Linked DNA regions of Fodinibius salicampi. The protein of the gene in region 2 interacts with the protein of the main gene of each other region in a pairwise test. Links are inferred from orthologs where the notes say so. Each region holds a gene or a part of one and is shown on either strand. Other genes may lie near its edges. The genes, in order: topA and ABEB05_RS07760.

The links.
Region 1: the proteins of ABEB05_RS07760 (region 2) and topA interact in binary tests that used the Escherichia coli proteins (3 or more experiments, as listed by UniProt). The link is inferred for Fodinibius salicampi from one-to-one orthologs.

The regions. Positions count from the first base shown.
Region 1 is NZ_BAABRS010000003.1:300,224-310,447, forward strand. The notes cover bases 4,653-7,738. They hold topA (type I DNA topoisomerase), read right to left. Parts: upstream 7,426-7,738; coding sequence 4,879-7,425; downstream 4,653-4,878. Other genes in these bases: ABEB05_RS12475 (hypothetical protein), read right to left, coding at 4,653-4,759; ABEB05_RS12485 (peroxiredoxin), read right to left, coding at 7,435-7,738. Outside these bases: dnaX (DNA polymerase III subunit gamma/tau), read left to right, coding at 1-153; ABEB05_RS12455 (YbaB/EbfC family nucleoid-associated protein), read left to right, coding at 219-563; recombination mediator RecR, read left to right, coding at 640-1,248; ABEB05_RS12465 (M1 family metallopeptidase), read left to right, coding at 1,276-3,156; ABEB05_RS12470 (GIY-YIG nuclease family protein), read right to left, coding at 3,640-3,861; more of ABEB05_RS12475, read right to left, coding at 4,190-4,652; more of ABEB05_RS12485, read right to left, coding at 7,739-7,908; ABEB05_RS12490 (NUDIX hydrolase), read right to left, coding at 8,121-8,699; ABEB05_RS12495 (phosphorylase family protein), read left to right, coding at 8,717-9,904; ABEB05_RS12500 (carbohydrate binding family 9 domain-containing protein), read right to left, coding at 9,974-10,224. UniProt on the Escherichia coli protein: Releases the supercoiling and torsional tension of DNA, which is introduced during the DNA replication and transcription, by transiently cleaving and rejoining one strand of the DNA duplex.
Region 2 is NZ_BAABRS010000001.1:1,807,508-1,817,450, reverse strand. What follows is about bases 965-3,769. They hold ABEB05_RS07760 (IMPACT family protein), read right to left. Parts: upstream 2,778-3,769; coding sequence 2,151-2,777; downstream 965-2,150. Other genes in these bases: ABEB05_RS07750 (fumarate reductase/succinate dehydrogenase flavoprotein subunit), read left to right, coding at 3,753-3,769; ABEB05_RS07755 (succinate dehydrogenase cytochrome b subunit), read left to right, coding at 3,018-3,725; ABEB05_RS07765 (cob(I)yrinic acid a,c-diamide adenosyltransferase), read right to left, coding at 1,527-2,075; glmM (phosphoglucosamine mutase), read right to left, coding at 965-1,439. Outside these bases: ABEB05_RS07775 (YicC/YloC family endoribonuclease), read right to left, coding at 1-26; more of glmM, read right to left, coding at 96-964; more of ABEB05_RS07750, read left to right, coding at 3,770-5,672; ABEB05_RS07745 (succinate dehydrogenase/fumarate reductase iron-sulfur subunit), read left to right, coding at 5,749-6,513; ABEB05_RS07740 (hypothetical protein), read left to right, coding at 6,864-7,157; proC (pyrroline-5-carboxylate reductase), read right to left, coding at 7,426-8,226; argH (argininosuccinate lyase), read right to left, coding at 8,257-9,546; ABEB05_RS07725 (M20 family metallo-hydrolase), read right to left, coding at 9,629-9,943.

The DNA.
Region 1 (10,224 bases), on a different replicon or contig from region 2:
AACATAAAATGCAAAGTTAAGAAAAGAGAAACGACTGAGGAAGAGTCTATGAGTCCCTATGAACGATTCAAGAAGCTCCAGGAACGAGACCCGACCATTAAAACGCTTGTTGAACTTTTTGGCGCCGAACTCGATTACAACCTAAACCAATAGATAGAATGAACGGACGTTGTTAACCGTTATTTATAAACGAATATTAACTCAAAACGTATAAGATTATGAATAGCAATATGGCCGACATGTTCGGAAAGTTTTCCGAGCTGCAATCCAAAGTAGAAGAAGCGAAACAGGAACTAGCAAAACTCGAGGTAGAAGCCGAAGCTGGCGGTGGCATGGTAAAGGTAAGAGCAAACGGTCAGCGCAAAATTCTGGGTATTGAACTGGATAAAGATGTCATCGATCCGGAAGATGCCGAAATGCTCGAAGACCTGGTAGTAGCCGGTGTTAATAAAGCTCTCGACAAAGCCGAAGAAGCGGCCCAGGAAAAAATGCAGAACACCTATAAAGATATGATGCCGGGCGGCGGACTTCCAGGTATGGACCTGAGTAAGCTGGGAATGTAATATTTTGTTGAAGGTTGGATGTTATATGTCCAAGGTTAACTTTCAACCGGCAACTTTCAACTTTTAACAATTTTATATGGACGGAACTTCGGAAATACTTGAACAGGCTATAGAGCAGCTTGCCAAACTCCCGGGCACGGGGCGTAAATCAGCGCGACGCATTGCCCTTTACCTGCTGAAACAGAATGAGGACGATGTTATGAAGCTGGCCAACGCTTTAATCAGCCTCAAAAAATCAATAACCCGCTGTTCTACCTGTGGTGTTATTAGTGATGGCGACCCCTGTTCAATTTGCGAAAATGCAAAGCGCCATACTGGGCAAATATGCGTTGTTGAAGAATCACAGGATGTTTTTCTGATTGAAAAAACCAACGAATTCCGAGGACGTTATCACGTACTCGGCGGCGTCATCTCCCCACTAGATAACATCGGTCCCGATGATGTGCGTATCAATCAGCTAATGCAGCGCGTCAATGACGAGAATGAACAGTTAGAGGAAGTAATCCTGGCGCTCAATCCTGATTCGGAAGGCGAAGCTACCTCTTACTATATCAATAAATTATTAAAGCCTTACGAAAAGATAAAGGTTACTCGTATTGCCTATGGGATACCGATGGGTACCGAGCTCGAATTTATTGATGAAGCCACTCTTGGGCGTGCATTTGCCAGCCGCAACACTTTTTAAAACTATTAATCACATACGTATCTCGCTATGAAGATAAAAGTACTGTCATTAACATTCGTTCTGTTTTTCAGTTCTCTTGCTCTATATGGCCAAGATAAAAATTACTGGCAGCAAGAGGTTGAGTATCAAATGGAGATTGATGTAGATGCCGAAAACCATCAATTTACCGGCAGCCAGACCTTAACCTATCATAACAACTCACCGGATACCCTTCAGAGGGTATTTTACCACCTATACTTTAATGCCTTTCAGCCTAATAGCATGATGGATGTGCGTTCCCGGACCATTGAAGATCCTGATAGCCGTGTTCGCGACCGTATCCAACAGCTCCCGGAAGATGAAATAGGCTACCATCACATCAACAGTCTGCAACAAGATGGCAGCGATGTAGAGTATACCGTTGATGGGACCATCCTCGAAGTTAACCTTAATGAGCCTATTTTACCCGGCGAATCAACCGTGTTCAGCATGGATTTTGACAGCCAGGTTCCCCGGCAAATTCGCCGTTCGGGCTGGATGAACAAAGAAGGCGTAGAATTTTCTATGAGCCAGTGGTATCCTAAAATTTCAGAATATGATGAAGATGGCTGGCATCCCAATCCCTATGTAGCACGTGAATTCCATGGTGTCTGGGGCAGTTTTGATGTAAAAATCCATATTGATAGTTCTTATGTGATGGGCGCCACCGGTCACTTGCAGAATCCGAAAGAAATTGGCCATGGTTACACCGATACCTATGAACGACCGGATTCCGAAAAAATAATCTGGCACTGGCAGGCCGATAAGGTCCATGATTTCGTTTGGGGTGCCGATCCCGACTTTACGCATACGACCAAACAGATTCCCGACGGACCGACCCTCCACTTTTTGTACCAAACTGATCCCGTTGCCGAAAATGCAAATAGCCGCCAGCAGAGACAGCTACTCGAAAACTGGAAACAGTTGCCCGAATATGCCGCCCAAGCCTTTCAGTTTGTAAGCAAAAATTACGGCAAGTATCCCTATGATAAATACTCCTTTATCCAGGGAGGCGATGGAGGAATGGAATATCCCATGGCAACCCTGATTACCGGCAATCGCTCGCTGCGCAGCCTCGTGGGAGTCAGTGTCCATGAGCTTATTCACGCCTGGTACCAAGGGGTACTTGCAAATAATGAAAGCCGGTATCCTTGGATTGATGAAGGTTTTACCTCTTACGTATCGGCAAAAACAATGAATCAGCTTTTTAATAATGGAGAGAGCGATAATCCACACAGAGGGTCCTATCGTTCCTATTTTAATATCGTAGATGCCGGCATGGAAGAAGCACTGGATATCCATGCGGATCATTTTGAAACCAATCGAGGGTATGGGGTAGCCTCTTATTCCAAAGGAGCAATTTTCCTTCATCAGCTGGAATATATTATTGGGAAGAAAGCGCTCGACCGTACCATGAATCGTTTTTTTCAGGAATGGAAATTCAAACATCCCGACGGACGTGATTTTCTCCGTATCGCAGAAGAAGAATCAAATATGATCCTTGACTGGTACTACCAGTATTTCATCGAAACAACCAAAACCATCGATTATGGAATTACTTCTGTAATTGCGGATGAAGGACAAACCCGAATAACACTTGAAAGGCATAATCTTATGCCCATGCCTATCGATCTTATGGTAACATATAAAGATGGGAGCCAGGAACTGTTTTATATCCCATTACGAATAATGCACAATGTTAAGCCCCAAGGGGAGACCGATGTTAGCCGCACCATTGTAGAAGACTGGCCCTGGGTTAATCCTACTTATACGCTAACCATTGATAATGCAGGCAGTGATATAGAGCATATAGAGATAGAACCCTCCGAGCGCATGGCCGATATTGATCGTAGCAACAATACTATTAATCTGACAGAGGAAGAAGATTAACAGTACCAAAGTAACTTAGAGAAAACCAAAAGCCCTGGCATTAAAACCGGGGCTTTTTACTTTGTATGTAATCCAAGGATAGTGGGAAGGGGCAGCCCTTTCATATCTGAAATAGCAATCGTATTTGCTGGCAAATAAATACGAAACTTTCTCTCGAACACGAGTTAGAAATCCTTCTTTATTGTTTTATTGTATTGAAAATAACAGTAATAAAAACAAGGATTTCTCATTTCGCTTCGCTACATTCGAAATGACGGATAAGCCTTAATAAAAAATGACCAAGTTCTATTAACCGCAGTTAATTTATCATCTCGACCGTCAGGAAAAGATCTTTCTTTACCCTCCATAATCCAAATGATTCCTCTCTTTATTAATTATGGCCAAAATGATATTTAAAATTAGATGCGACCAACTCGGAAATCATCTTTATAATTAAGAAACTCCCAATCAGAGTTCACCTTATTAATTAGTGCTTCTTTTTTCTCACGACGCCACTTTTTTAATTTTTTCCCGTTTTATCACCTCATAAGCTGTTCTATAGGCTTCATAGTAAATAAGTTTGTAGCAATAGTAACGACCAGCAAAAGTTTGCCAATCACCTCTATGTCTATAATGATCATTGAGACGTTTACCAAGATCATTCGTCATTCCAATATATAGCGTTGTTCTATGGGGATTGGTCTTAATGTAAACGTAATATGGCATTCTAGCTTAGCTTTCAAAGTTTAGATCTTTATTAATTAGTAAGACCCAAAAAAAGCTAAATCCTTACAAATTTATCGGCGAAAAAGAATATTTCGAAATCGAAATGGGTCCTAAAACAGAAAATCACAATCCTATTTGTCATCTCGACCGCCAGGGAGAGGTCTTTGTTTTAAAGCCCAAAACAAATGGAGATAAAAATTTCACTTTGCTCGACTACTGCCAGGATCTTTTGGAATGAGGAAAAATAGGAAAAGCTTCAGCCCACTTTATCCTTTATAGCGAGAGGTTTACCAACTTTGCCCAAACAAAAGAAAGAAAAGCAAAAATTCTAAAAAAGACTGGTTTGTTCGTGATCTTCTTTTTGAGCCTGCTTTAGAGTAGGACGAGAAACATCGCTTCGGTTCACCTTCAACATATCCGCATTGAACTTTTTCCCGTATATCCTCTGCGCTATCCCATGGAGAGCTTTTTCACCGCGTGGAGTTATAAACAGGCGTTTGTGGTCATCCGTTGAAAGGAAACCGAACTCTTTTAGATCATTTACAATCATATAGGAAAGTTTATTGACCGTACCCGAATGCTGCTCAACAAAATCCCGCTGTGGAGCTTCGTCATCTGCCGAATAAGCCAATCCCAAAATATTCATCTCCACTTCCGTTAGGGGATATCCTTCACAACTCTTAGTTAGCGTACGATCCCAAGCCTGTTGCTCATAATACTGTCCGAACCACCATTTCCCCTCTTTAATGAGCTTTTTAGTTACCGCACACGAAAAGTATTCGCCGGGTTTAGCTTTCTTAGGAATTCCCCGATCCCGGTACATGGAGACCAATGTTGCCAGATCGATCTCATGGAGATTCGGGGGATATTCAAAATGATGTTTTGAAGTTTTTTCCATGACACACCAAATTAGAAAACTAACAGATCATTGTCATCTATAATTTGGGAATTTTAGCAGAAAGATAGAAGGGTAAATAAGATTGCCTTATTCTCCCCTCACCTTACGCATGGTCAATATCACTTGGCCTTTTCAGCGATCAGCTGCATCGCAATATCCATAGTTACATCTTCGGGATCAAAATCATCGGGCAAGCTTATATTTGTCTTTCCAAACTTTATATAAGGTCCGTACCGGCCAGTCATAACGCGCACCTTTTTCCCTTCTTCCGGATGATCTCCCAACTCTTTAATAACATTACTTTTACGGGAAGATTTGTTTTTCTTCTGCTCCAAAAGTTCCAGCGCCCGATCCAGTTCCACATCCAGTACACTATCACTTTTTTTAAGCGAAGCAAACGTACCGTCATGTACTACAAAGGGACCATATCGCCCCACGCCAGCCCTCACTACCTTATCCGTTTCAGGATGTTTTCCAAGTGGACGCGGTAACTCCAACAAACGAAGAGCAAGATCAACATCGACTTCTCCGGGTTTCATCCCTTTCAGAAGCGACGCACGTTCGGGCTTTTTATTATCCTCGGTAACTTCACCCAACTGTACATAGGGTCCATAGCGGCCATTAAGCACAAAAATAGGGTCTCCCGTTTCCGGGTGTTCCCCAATGGATTTTGGACCTTCTTGTTCAGCCTTAATTAATTCCTCGAGCTTTTCAACGGTAATATCGCTTGGCTTCCAGCTGTCAGGAATAGAAGTACTTAGCTCCTCGCCATTCATCTCTTTTTTGATATAAGGTCCATAACGACCAACAAATACTTTAATGCCATTCAAGTTTTCTAAAGGGAGATCAAGATGGCGGGCTTCTTTGGGATCTATTTCATCTTCCTGCTCATCAACCTTTGCTTTTAATCCTTTTTCTCCCTTATAGTATTCACTTAGATAATCATTGGTATTGAGTTCACCCCTTGCGATTTTATCTAACTTTGCCTCCATCTCAGACGTAAAATCACTATCTACCAAATCATGCAGGTTTTTCTCCAGCAACTCAGTAACCGCAAAGGCTGTAAAGGTAGGAACAAGTGTTTTGCCCTCGGCTTCTACATAGCCCCGGTTCTGGACCGTACTTATAATTGACGCATAAGTACTTGGACGTCCCACCCCACGCTTTTCAAGCTCTTTAACAAGCGTAGCCTCCGTATAACGGGCTGGTGGCTTCGTTTCATGAGATATCGGCTCAATTCCCTCCTCAACGACTTCCTCTCCTTCTTTAAGTTCGGGCAGAAACTTCTCTTGGTTCTCCAGAGCCGCATCAGGATCATCACTCCCTTCCACATAAGCTCGGAAGAAGCCCGGGAAAACGATTCTCTTACCACTAGTTCTAAACTCAGCTACCTTACCGTTTGCTTTTGCTTCAATGGTAACATTGGTAAATTCAAGCTCAGCCTTAGCCATCTGGGTTGCAATCGTTCGCTTCCAGATCAAATCGTAAAGCTTAAATTGATCTCCGCGAAGTCCCGCTTCTTCGGGCTTCCTGAAATAGCTACCGGCCGGACGAATTGCTTCGTGGGCTTCCTGTGCTGCTTTTTGTCCGCCATAATTACGCGGTCGATCAAACAGATATTCTTCTCCGTACTCATCCTTAACCGCATTGCGCGCCGCATTAATGGCCTGTCCCGATAACCGGGCGGAATCGGTACGCATGTACGTTATATAACCATTTTCGTAAAGCTTTTGAGCTACACCCATGGTTCGCTTAGCCGAGAAATTCAGCTTACGGTTGGCCTCCTGTTGAAGCGTCGAAGTAATAAAAGCCGGGGAAGGATTGCGCTTCTTACGATTTTTCTTAACCTCAGAAACCTTCCATTCAGCCTTATCCAGATTATCGCGCAGCTCAGAGGCTGATTTGTCATCAAGTAAAACAACCTTTTTGGGCTTCTTGAGCTTTCCGGTATGTTCATCAAAATCTTTGCCGGAAGCCAGACGCTTTCCATCCAAATGCGTCAGATCCGCATCAAAAATATATTCGTCATTTTCTTTGTGAAGCTGGGCTTTCAAATCCCAGTACCGGGCCGAACGGAACTTCATCCGCTCACGCTCGCGCTCAACCATGAACCGTACCGCTACCGACTGTACACGTCCCGCCGACAAGCCGGGAGCAATCTTTTTCCATAACAGCGGGGAGATGGTATAACCCGCAAGCCGATCTATGATGCGACGGGCTTCCTGGGCGTTTACCAGATTCATATCGATATCCCGGAAATGGTTGAGTGCCTCTTTAATAGCTTCTTCTGTTATCTCACGAAAGACCATTCGCTTAACCGGCACATCAGGCTTCAGAAGCTCCGTTAAATGCCAGGATATAGCTTCTCCCTCGCGGTCTTCATCCGTAGCAAGGATCAGCTCATCCGAATTCTTTAATTCCTTTTTAAGACGCTTTATCACTTTTTTCTTACCCCGGGGGATTACATAAATAGGCTCAAAATCTTTTTCTGTATTCACGCCCAGATTTGCCCATTCTTCACCCTTAAACTTTTTGGGTACCTCCTTAGCGTTAGCCGGAAGATCCCGTATATGTCCCATTGACGAATCTATTACATATTCGGCAGGAAGATATTTCTTTAACGTTTTTATTTTTGTAGGTGACTCTACAATTACAAGAGACTTCATATAGTTCTTTTACAAATTACTGATCAGCTCTTTTAACTCAGAAGCATGATCTTTAGTATTTACTTTTTCAATAATTGCTTGTACGGTCCCATCGGTATCAATGACATAAGCAGAACGAGTAGGGGCCTCATATTTATTGCCGAACATATTCTTTTCAACAATGGAATCAGTCGCTTCTGCAAACTTATAATCCGGATCGGAGGCCAATATATAATTTATGTCTAACTTTTCAGCATAGTTTTTATGCGATCCACAGCTATCTTTGCTAATTGCAACTAGATTGTACCCCTTCTGATCAAACCAGTCTGATTCATCTGCCAGACTTTTATTTTGCTTATCACATCCAGACGTATTATTGCGCATATAGACCGAAACAATAGTCGGACGATCTAGTAAATCACTAAAGGGTACGGTTTTTTCTTCGCCATCTTGTAGGATATCAAGAGTAAAATCAGTATTTATCTTGCTGCCTTCTTCAATCATTTGATAAAATAATAATATTGTTATTAGCTATTAATCCCATTACTACAAACTCAAAACAATCGCGGCTATTGTGCGCTATACCGATAGGAATTGAACTTTTATAATAACGTGATCATTCAGATACTGCAATAATTCATTTATCGATTGCGGAAAGTATCGTTTCTAATTGAAGATTAGATGAAGGACAAAGGATAAAATCGGGTCTGCAGCACCTACATCCGCTCCCTTAATAAATACCGGGCTACTGCGGCCACCATAATACTATGATGGATAGTCCCCTCTTCCACCATCGATAAAAAATCTTCAAGTAGTAGAGCATGCACTTTAATGCGTTCATGGATATCACTTTCCGTTTCCCGGAACCCCGAAAACTCACAATTTTGTGCTAAATATAAGTGCGTGTAATTGGTCATTATAGCCGGATTTGCACTTACCTTTCCCAAGTTCTCCCATTGTTCTGATTTATAACCCGTTTCTTCTGCCAATTCACGCTGGATAGCCTCCAAAGGCGTTTCTCCCGAGTCTACCATACCTCCCGGAATTTCAAGCGTAGGCTGTTCAATTCCATAACGGAATTGCTCAACCAATACTACTTTTTTATCCTCCGTTATAGGCAACACATTTACCCATTCAGGAGCTTCAAGCACATAAAAATATCCTTCGTTATATTCTGACTCCGACTCCAGTCGCATCTTTCTATGCAAAAGATTAAAAATTGGTGTTTTATATTCCTTATTTTCACGGACTACTGACCACGGTTCGATAGTAAAGCGAAATGATTTATCACTCATAAGTAGCAGAATATTTTATGGCAAATCAGTTTGAATTTGAAACAAAAGAAGTTACCTCAAAAGAAGAACTCCACGATCGTATGGTGGAGGCTTGCAACGCGATGGAAGCAATTTACAAAAATGGTGACTATCCCCAAGTATTTGTTAAACGATCGTGGTCAAAACATAATCCTATTATCACCGGAGAAATGGCGAAGCCCGAAGCCTATCGCTGGTATCTGCTTCGTGAACTAAAAAAGCTGGGTAGAAAAGGTGCTGTTATTAAAGTTTTACCTTCTCGTGAACGACTGCCCCTGAATGATCCCGAACTTCTGGATAACACCGACGAGGACGATTGGGATATTACGCAAAAGAAACTTTTCCTTTTTAGTCCCGAACGCATCGAGATCTCTCTCAATCGCCTTCAGCACTACACTGGCACCGATCCAAAAGACTTCCAGCGATATATTCTCTTCACCAATTATGACATGCATATTGAGGTTTTTCTCGACAAATTCCCTGACTGCGTGAAACCGTCTAGGGAGGGGGTACAAATGCCCGCTTACCACCATAAACTGGACGACAACAAAGGCGTGTCTCTTGTCAATATTGGCGTGGGTCCCTCTAATGCAAAAACCATCACCGATCATATTGCTGTACTACGTCCGGATGCTATGCTAATGGTTGGTCACTGCGGTGGCCTGCGTAATCATCAGGAAATCGGGGACTTTGTTCTTGCAACCGGATTTATGCGCAATGACGGAGTACTGGATGATATCCTTCCGCTTAATATTCCCATTACCCCCAATTACCTGTTAAATGTGTACCTGAAAGAAGTACTCGACAAATATGATCGCAATCACCGGATGGGCACCATATTTACAACGGCTAACCGCAATTGGGAATTCATCAAACGCCGTACCGTCGAACAGATTCATATGAGCCGTAGCATTGCCGTAGATATGGAATCAGCCACTGTTGCTACCAACGGCTATCGCTATCGCATCCCCAATGCTACCCTCCTTTGTGTAAGCGATAAACCGCTGCACGGTAAGCCAAAGCTCAGTGACGAGGCGCAGGAATTTTACGAGGATTCCAAGCAACTCCATCTGGAAGTTGTACTTGAAGCGCTTAACATCTGCAAAGAAAACTATCCCGAAGGTCTCCCCAATGCCAGCATCCGGGCTATGAACGAACCCCTGATGGGTGGCCCGGATGAAGAATAAAGTAGGTTAGGGAAAAGAGACCCAGAAAATATCAACCGCAGTATTCTCCCCGTTTCCCCTTGACTGCCATTAACTCCGAATCAAATACTGAAACTTAACGAAAAACTGACGGTCCGTTTCTTTATACCCGTTAAATCCATTGGGTCCGGGCTGGTCAAAATGATTCATATAATCCGTCATCCCTATATAGAACTTGGTAAACGGATTGGCTTTATAATAAACCAACGGATATACCTGGATCTGTTCGTCAAAAGAATTGTATTGAGTAATTAATCTTGCAAAAAGCTTCTCAGTAAAATTATATCGACCAGTCATGCGAA
Region 2 (9,943 bases):
CCAAAGCCCGTCATGGATGTAATCATAAGAAATTGGATAAAGATTTAGGAAAATACCTGAATCTAAAATAATAAAGTAAGTTGGTGAACAAAATATTATTGAACGGCATTTACAACCTGATCCGCCAGCTCTTTGGCTTCTTCCGCCGACGAGCCTTCAGAATATATCCGGATGATCGGTTCAGTATTGGATTTGCGCAGATGTACCCATCCGTTTTCAAAATCTATTTTCACACCGTCCGTGGTATCGGGATCGTATTTTTGGAATATATTTTTGGCCTTAGCAAGAATGGCATCCCCGTCAACATCAGCCAGTTTCATTTTGCTTTTTCGTATTACATAATCAGGAAGTGAATTCCGGTATTCATCAGCTGTAATGTCTCTTTCGGCTAGCAACTGCAGGACCATTGCCATTCCAACCAAGGCGTCGCGCCCGTAGTGTAAGTCCGGATTGATAACCCCGCCGTTTCCTTCACCGCCGATAACGGCATTCACTTCCTGCATCTTTTTAACGACATTAATTTCTCCAACAGCTGAACGATGGCATTGAACTTCGTACTTCTGGGCGATATCTTCAGCAACTCTTGAGGACGAGAGATTCGTTGCACAGGCTCCCTTTTTCTTATCCAGCAAAAAGTCGAAAGCAGCAGCCTGTGTATATTCTTCGCCAAATAAACTCCCCTTGTCAGAAACGATCGCTAACCGATCGGAGTCGGGATCAGTAACAAACCCGATATCACATTTTTTTTCTTTGACAAGTTCACAAATATCGCCTAAATGTTCGGGTAGGGGTTCAGCAACATGTGCAAAAAGTCCACTCGGTTCGTCATTAATGGTTTCAATAGTGTTAACGTCCAGAGCTTTTAACAGTTTGGGCAAACTCGTAGCTCCTGTTCCATTTACCGGGTCGATAGCGACTGAAAAACCTTTCGAGGCAATGAGATCGGGATCAATATAGGGCAGGTCCAGTATTTTTTGGATGTGATAGTCCAGCAGATCTGGATCTTCTGTCACCGTACCGATTTCATCAAATTTCTTGTAGGAGTAGGATTGTTCTTTGCTGATATCGATAACGTCGTTACCTTGATCAGCATCCAGGAATTCACTCTTGCTGTTAAGCAGCTTCAAGGCATTCCATTCCTCGGGATTGTGGCTTGCCGATATAATAATCGCTCCGTCAGCCTTATGTTTTAACACGCCCATTGCTACGGTGGGAGTAGGCGCTATCCCTACTTTAATGACCTCACAACCTACTGATTGTAATGTAGCGCAGACGATATCTTCACAGATCTGTCCCGTAACGCGGGTATCTCGACCGACTACAATTTTTCCACCCCCGGTCCATTGACCAAAAGCAGCTGTATATTGGGTTAAGTTTTCTGGTGTTAAATCAGTTCCAAAAACGCCCCGGATACCCGAGACAGAAATCATTAATGACATTTTCTAGTTCTTAGTTATTTGAGTGATCATGAATTAAGAGAAGCAGTTAGTATGTATATTTACTGTTAACTGCCAGCTGTTCACTGGTTACTGCTTTTCAGGTTTCCAACTTTCTTCACGAGATCCGGCGTGCTTATTTTCAAATCGTGCAATCACAAAGAGGAAATCCGAGAGTCGGTTGAGAAACTTAATTGTTAAATCAGAAATTTCATCTGTCTGTTGACAGGCTACGGCTGCCCGTTCAGCCCGTCGACATATCGTGCGAGATACATGAAGTGTAGCTCCGGGTTGAGAGCCGCCAGGCAGGATAAAGTTTTTCAGGGGATCAAGTTCTTTTTCCATATCGTCTATGGCATCTTCCAGAAAATCCACATCTTCCTCAGAAATCCTGTTAATGCGTGTTTTAGAGGTGGGAGGAGTCGCTAAATCTGCACCAAGCACAAATAATAATTCCTGTACTTTCTTTAAAAGTGCCGTTCCTGTATCAGAAAGTTCGTAGCTGGCAGCTAACCCTACAAATGAATTGAGTTCATCCACTGTTCCGTAGGCTCGGATGCGTTCATTTGACTTCGAAACTCGCTGCCCGCCGAACAGGGAGGTATCACCTGAATCTCCCTTTTTAGTATATATCTTCATAATTTTGTGAAGGTAAATAAAATGAAATTTAAATTACAGAGTATACAGAAAATTATCAGGTTAATACGATTGGAATTACTCTTTCGAAGGTAATGTCACAAAACCATTTCCTATCTTGGCGGCTTTTATATTCTGATGTGTTAGTTTAGTAAGTTTTTTCCATAATTGTTCCGCCTCTTCTGTTCGACACGCTATATCAAGGCTAACTTCCTCCAGGTATTGTGCCTTAATTTCTTTCAGATCAAAACTATTCTTAAGCTGATCAATTTGTGACTGGCAGTGGTAAGGGTAGGTGATTCGAAAATTACGCGTGGGTATTAGTGTAAGTAACTTAGCTTTGTCCAGACATAGTCTGGCTGAATATCCATAAGCCTGGATAAGTCCTGATTTTCCTAATTTGGTGCCACCATAATAGCGTACGACAATACAGCCGCAGTTAACAATATTATATGATTTTAGTTGATTCAGAATAGGGCGACCCGCTGTTCCATTTGGCTCTCCATCGTCCTGCGCAAATTCTTCAATGTTATGGGAATTTATTCGCCATCCGTAACAGTGATGGGTCGCATCCGGATATTTTGATTTTATTCCATCAAATTTTTGTTCAAACTGGCTAATAGAAATGGCCGGGAAAAGGTAGCCGATGAATTTGGACCCCTTTTCCCGAAAAGACGTTTTATTGGTTTTCTGAACCGTTTTCAATGCTGAAATGTTTTACCTGTGTTGGAAACTTGACAATAAATTATGAACAAATACCCAATTATCAATTAATAATCATGACTGCCAATTTAGAATATTTCTGAATAAGATCTATATCTTATATAGGTTATTCTATGTCTTGCCTTTTTATCCATTTCGCCTCATCTTCTATGCCTTGGTAACAGATCCGAACGTTGGTGTAAATGGACGGATAAACGGTACTTTTAACCATTAATATTAGTGATGGCATCAATTCTGAAAGCGCTTAAATCGCAGGTTGGTAGAAAAATATTAACAGGTATTACTGGTGTTGGCTTAATTGTGTTTATTATTTTCCATCTAGCCACCAATCTTCAGATTTTTGGAGATGTACATGCCTTTAACGAAGCAGCCTATACACTCGAAAGTATGGGCTGGCTTTTGTATATCCTTGAAGCAGGTTTGGCGATTGCTTTTCTTTTGCACGCCTATATCGGCATTTCAATTTGGTGGAATCGCCGAAAAGCACGTCCCAAGGGCTATGAAAAGTATCAGACTAAGGGTGGTCCCAGCCACCAGACCTGGGCGGCACGCTCAATGATTTTTACCGGCATAGTTTTACTGGTATTTTTAGTGATTCATATTGATACCTTTAAATTTGGGGCAACCGAGATGGTTACCTTGCCCAGCGGTGAAGAAGCCAGAGATCTGAAAGGATTGATGATTTCAACATTTCAGCAGCCTATTTGGGCTTTCGGGTATACAGCTGTTATGCTGTTACTTGGATTCCATCTGGGACATGGATTTTGGAGTGCATTTACCTCCTTGACGATGAAACACAATCAATATTCAGCTCTTATTTATACTGTTGGTGTTATATTTGCCATCTTAATGGCGGTCGGCTTCCTGATTATTCCTCTTTATATCTATTTTGGCGGAGGCTGTGAAGCAGCACTTATTCAATGCCAATAATTATTTTGTAAATCCACTATTAGACTTATGAAATTAGACTCAAAAGTACCTGAAGGACCATTAGAACAAAAATGGTCTAATCATTTGCAAGATATAAAACTGGTTGCTCCTAATAATAAACGTAAACACGATATTATTGTTGTAGGTACCGGTTTAGCCGGTGGGTCTGCGGCAGCAAGCCTGGCAGAATTGGGATATAACGTCAAGAGCTTTTGCATTCAGGATTCTGCACGTCGTGCTCACAGTATTGCAGCACAGGGAGGAATTAACGCAGCCAAAAACTATCCCAATGACGGAGATACTATTTGGAGACTGTTTTATGATACGATAAAAGGAGGAGATTATCGTTCTCGTGAATCCAATACATACCGCCTTGCAGAGATATCCAATGAGATTATTGATCAGGCTGTAGCTCAAGGAGTTCCCTTTGCCCGCGAGTATGGCGGACTGTTGGCTAATCGTTCGTTTGGAGGGGCTCAGGTTTCCAGAACATTTTATGCCCGGGGCCAAACCGGTCAGCAGTTGTTGCTGGGGGCCTACCAGGCGATGATGCGTCAGGTGCATGAAGGGAATATTGAAATGCATACCCGTCACGAAATGCTGGATTTGGTTATTGTGGATGGGAAGGCGCGTGGCATTGTAACCCGTGATTTGGTTTCCGGTGAAATTCAGCGTTGGATGGCTGATGCGGTTGTGCTGGCCAGTGGGGGATATGGAAATGCGTTTTATCTCTCTACCAATGCAAAGAATTCGAATGTTACGGCGGCATGGCGATGCCATAAGCGGGGAGCAGCTTTTGCGAATCCCTGCTATGTGCAGATCCATCCAACTTGTATACCCGTATCCGGGGATTATCAATCCAAACTTACGTTAATGAGTGAGAGCCTGCGTAATGATGGACGTGTTTGGGTACCTGAAAAGAAAGGAGACGATCGACACCCTAACGATATCCCTGATGAAGAACGATACTACTATCTGGAAGAAAAATATCCCGCCTTTGGTAATTTGGTACCGAGGGATGTTGCTTCTCGAAATGCTAAAATCGTCTGTGACGAGGGTATGGGCGTAGGTCCGACTGGCCGTGCCGTTTATCTGGATTTTCGGGATGCTATTGAGCGGGAAGGCCGTCAGAGCATATCCGAGAAATATGGAAACCTTTTTGAGATGTATGAAAATATTACGGGTGATAACCCCTATGAAGAGCCAATGCGTATTTTCCCGGCGGTGCATTATACAATGGGTGGCCTGTGGGTGGATTACAATCTTATGAGTACCATTCCCGGACTTTTTGTAGCTGGAGAGGCCAATTTCTCTGATCACGGGGCCAACCGATTGGGGGCCAGTGCCCTTATGCAGGGTCTGTCTGATGGTTATTTTATTATTCCGTATACGGTTGGTAATTATATCGCTGATACTGAATTAGGAGAAGTAGACACAAAACATGAAGCTTTTGATGAAGCGGCCCAAAATGCCCAGGGGCATATTGATAAGCTACTAAACGTTCAGGGAGATAAGAGTGTGATTGAATATCACCGTGAACTCGGACAAATAATGTGGGATAAGGTTGGAATTTCCCGGAATGAAGAAGGATTGAAGAAAGCCATTAAAGAGATTCGCTCTCTACGTGAAGACTTTTGGCAGAATGTACGCGTACCGGGAGAGGCAGCTAATTATAACAAATACTTAGAGTTTGCAGGTCGCGTAGCCGATTTTCTTGAGCTTGGTGAACTGATGGCGGAGGATGCGCTTCATCGTGATGAATCGGCAGGATGCCATCTCAGGGAGGAGCATCAAAGTGAAGAAGGGGAAGCCCTGCGAAACGATGAGGAGTATTCTTATGTAGCTGCCTGGGAGTTCAAAGATGTTAATGGAGAGCTCCGGGAACAGCTCCATAAAGAAAACCTTGAATTTGAATTCGTAGAATTGAAACAACGAAGTTATAAATAGAACACAATTAGAACTGACTCAACAGAATAGTAAAGCACTATTATCTGTGTTCTAATTTTAGGTAAAATAATTAATTATGGCTGATACATTTACCATCCACTTAAAAATCTGGCGCCAAGCAGGCCCTGACGAGCCCGGTAGATTGGTTGATTACACCCTTAACAATGTTAATGAGCATATGTCTTTTTTGGAAATGCTTGACGTGCTCAATGAACAGATTGTCGCCAAAGGTGAGGAAGAGCCTATCGAATTCGACTATGATTGCCGGGAAGGTATTTGCGGTTCCTGTAATCTTATGATTAATGGTCGCGCACACGGTCCAAAAGCTCTTACCTGTACCTGTCAGTTACATATGCGTAATTATAGTGAGGGAGACACTATTGTTGTGGAACCTTTTCGGGCCCAGGCTTTTCCGGTCATCAAAGATTTGGTCGTTGATCGCAGCGCTTTCGACCGTATTATTGAGGCCGGCGGTTATGTATCAGTCAAGACCGGTTCAGCACCCGATGCCAACTCTATCCCCATTGATAAGTCAGTGGCAGACACTGCTTTTGATTATGCTACTTGTATTGGATGCGGGGCCTGCGTGGCAGCCTGTCCGAATTCTTCCGCTTCCCTGTTTACAGGGGCGAAATTATCGCACTTAAATCGATTGCCACAAGGCGAACCCGAGCGCAAGAAGCGAACGGTAGCCATGGTTGAGCAAATGGAGGAAGAGGGTTTTGGAGATTGTTCCAACTTCGCAGAATGTGAAGCAGTTTGTCCTAAAGGTATTTCTATCTCTGCTATTGCGGAAATGCGTCGTAATTATATGAAGGCGACGTTTGCCAATGAGGCCTGAGGTATTTTTTTACTGCATTTCTAGTAATAATCTTTTCTGATTTCCAATAAACGGAGTCATGGAGGCATGGGTAAAACAATTTTCTTTAGCCAAACGGATTTAATGTGAGGCAAGCATACGTTTTTATTTGTATCTCAAAGAGACTAAATTTGGTTTTAATCATCGAAAGACTAACTTGTTAAAAGGTGGCTCTTTTGAAATACCTTATAGAAGGCTCTCTTTATGGTATTTTCTTCAATAGACACTTCAAATTAAAATTATATAAGAGCCAGTTTTAGATAAAAACCTGTCGGGAGGATAATATGGAAACAAAACAAGATTTGGCCTTCGAAAAAGTTAGATTCAAAGGTGTGGCAACATTAAAAGATGTGGATGGTGTCTCAACGTTATGCATCATGAGTTCGGTAAAGGAAGCGGTGGATTTAGGGTTTGATGAGAAAGAGGCACATGAAATGTTTGCTACATACAATCCTTGTACAGAGGAATTTTCAATTTTCGGAATGGTATCCTGTTCCGGAGATGATGAATGTGCTCCCAAAACATGCCAGCTTCATCGGTGGGACCCGAATGCTAAATCATGGATCAACCATGGAGAATCAAGTGCTTTTGCCCATGGCAATACATGGAAATGCATCTGTAAATAATGTATTAATGAAGAGTCCATAATCCGCTAGAATGCCTGTACTCGTTTTATGAGTCAACATTAACCTTAAACCGGCACCGGATGATGAGTGTACGTAGGCCATTTTGCTATTGCAGGAATGCGTTGTAACTACGTGAAAACTACCCTAGCAGGCGAAGAAGTATAAGATGCAGGTTTAAGAAGGATATAACGTATACTGTTACCGTTGTTTTAGTTTAGCCGTCAGATTTTGAAGTAATCTGACGGCTAATTTTTTGACTTGAGTCAAATCAGCGAATCTTTTCTATCATCTCCCAAGATGTTTTTATCCCCTTAATTAAGGCTGAACTCAGTCCGTTGTGCTCCATTTCATTGAGCCCCGCAATAGTACACCCCTTGGGAGTCGTGACTTTATCAATTTCATACTCAGGGTGATTGTTCGAGTTTAACAGCAGACTTGAAGCCCCAAGCGCAGTTTGAGAGGCAATAAGCTGGGCCTCCTCAGCATGAAAGCCTACCTCAATACCTCCCTGAGAAGCGGCGCGGATATAACGCAGAAAGAAAGCAATACCGCATGCTCCTAAAACAGTAGAGGCTTCCATGAGTTCAGAGTTGATAACCAGCGTTTTGCCGAGCGTCTCAAATAGTTCAATTACCTTTTCTTCCGCTTCTTTGTGGGGGGTCCTTTCGATGCAGGTCATTGCCTGATTGATAGCAGCTGCTGTATTGGGCATAACCCGAAGAATTCGATAGCCCGATCCTGTTAGTTTAGCAATTTCTTCCCCGGAAACTCCTGCCATTGTTGAGGCAATGATATGTTGTTTGGGGTCTAATACCGGCTTAATCTCTTCGATTAGATGTTCAATTTGCGTTGGCTGAACAGAAATGACAATAAGTTCAGCTTCTTTAACTGCGGATAAATTATCAGAACTCACAGTAATACCATCCTCTTCGAGATGTTGAATGAGATCAGTATTTCTGCGAGTAACCGTTACATCATATTTCTGGGAAGCTTCATCGGTTCGAGACAGTCCTTTTGCAAGGGCTGTTCCCAGATTACCGCCTCCCAGGATTGCTACATTTGTTTTCATAAGTCTTGTAAATTGAATTAGAAATACTAATTAACTATTGAATGCTTCCTTAAATTTTTCCCTGATTTGATCAGTACAAAGATTACCAATACTTCCTTCATGCGTATGCTTTAGCTCTTTATCTGGATCGAATGTTCCTTCTGCTATTGCCTGTCCAACTTCCCGATACGCTTCTCTGAAGGGAGTATTTTGCATAACCTTACGGTTCACTTCCTCGACGCTAAACAGGTAATCGTATTTAGGATCATCAATAACATTTTCATTTACCTCCACGTGCTGGAACATAAATCTGCTGATATCCAGGCATTCTTTCAGGTTCTGAACCGCTGGAAAGAGTTTTTCTTTTAGAAGCTGGAAATCCCGGTGGTAACCATTGGGCAGGTTGTTGGTAATAAGTGTTAATTCATTCGGCAAGTTCTGGATGCTGTTACATTTTGCCCGTATAAGTTCAAAAACATCCGGATTCTTTTTGTGCGGCATGATGCTTGACCCTGTGGTTAGTTCATCCGGGAAAGATAGAAAGTCAAAATTTTGATTCATAAACAGGCACACATCCATAGCCATCTTGGAGAGGGTGCCTGCCACCGAACTCAGGGCATAGCTAATACTCTTTTCGAGTCTGCCTCGACTCATTTGGGCAGCTACTGAATTAAATTTCAGAGTAGAAAAATTTAATAATTCAGTAGTTTTACTGCGATTTAGAGGGAGAGAACTGCCATATCCTGCTGCTGATCCAAGTGGATTTTGATCTCCAATCTTATATGCGGCATTCAGCATATACAAGTCATCAATAAGGGATTCTGCATAGGCCCCGAACCAAAGTCCGAAAGAAGAGGGCATTGCCACTTGCATGTGAGTATAGCCTGGAATGATAACTTCTTTATGCTTTTCACTCAGCTCCGTGAGCTCTTCAAAAAGGTTCTTTATAAGTTGTTTAATCTCATCAATTTGATCTTTGGCATATAAATGAAGGCACACCAAAACCTGATCATTACGTGATCGTCCGGAATGAATTTTCTTGCCGGTTTCTCCCAGTTTTTGGGTCAGCTCATATTCAATTTTAGAATGGACATCCTCAAAATCTTCTTCTATAGTGAAATCGCTTGACTCTACGTCATCAAGTAGTCTGTTTAGTTCTGTAATAATACTTTTTGCCTCCTCATCCGATAAAATATCAATGCTATTGAGCATCCGGGCATGAGCTTTGGAAGCCCGCAGATCATATTCAGCAATTTGGAGATCGAGAACACGATCCTGACCAACGGTAAACTGATCGACAATATCGCTTGTAGAGGCTTGGCCTTTGTCCCAGAGTTTCATGATTGTTTAATTTGTTTTGATGTCGTTTGTTATCTGTAAATTTTTTCTCATTCTAATCTATTGTATAACTGAATATTAATAACTAAGACCTAATAACGGAATCTAATAAGTTAATATATGTCTCTATTCCTTTTTCTATTTCGTCGAGGCGAATAAACTCGTCAGGTGTATGGGAACGCGCAGATTTTCCGGGTCCCATCTTTAGTGAAGGCACCGAAAGAAAGGCCTGATCCGAAAGCGTTGGAGAGCCATAGGTTTCTATGCCCATACCCTTCCCAACTTGTACCAATGGATGCTCAAGGGGAATAAATGAGGGGTTGAGACGAATTGAACGAGCCGTAACTTCCGATTCAATATTATTTTTTATGGTTTCCAAAATGTGAACATTGTCATAAAT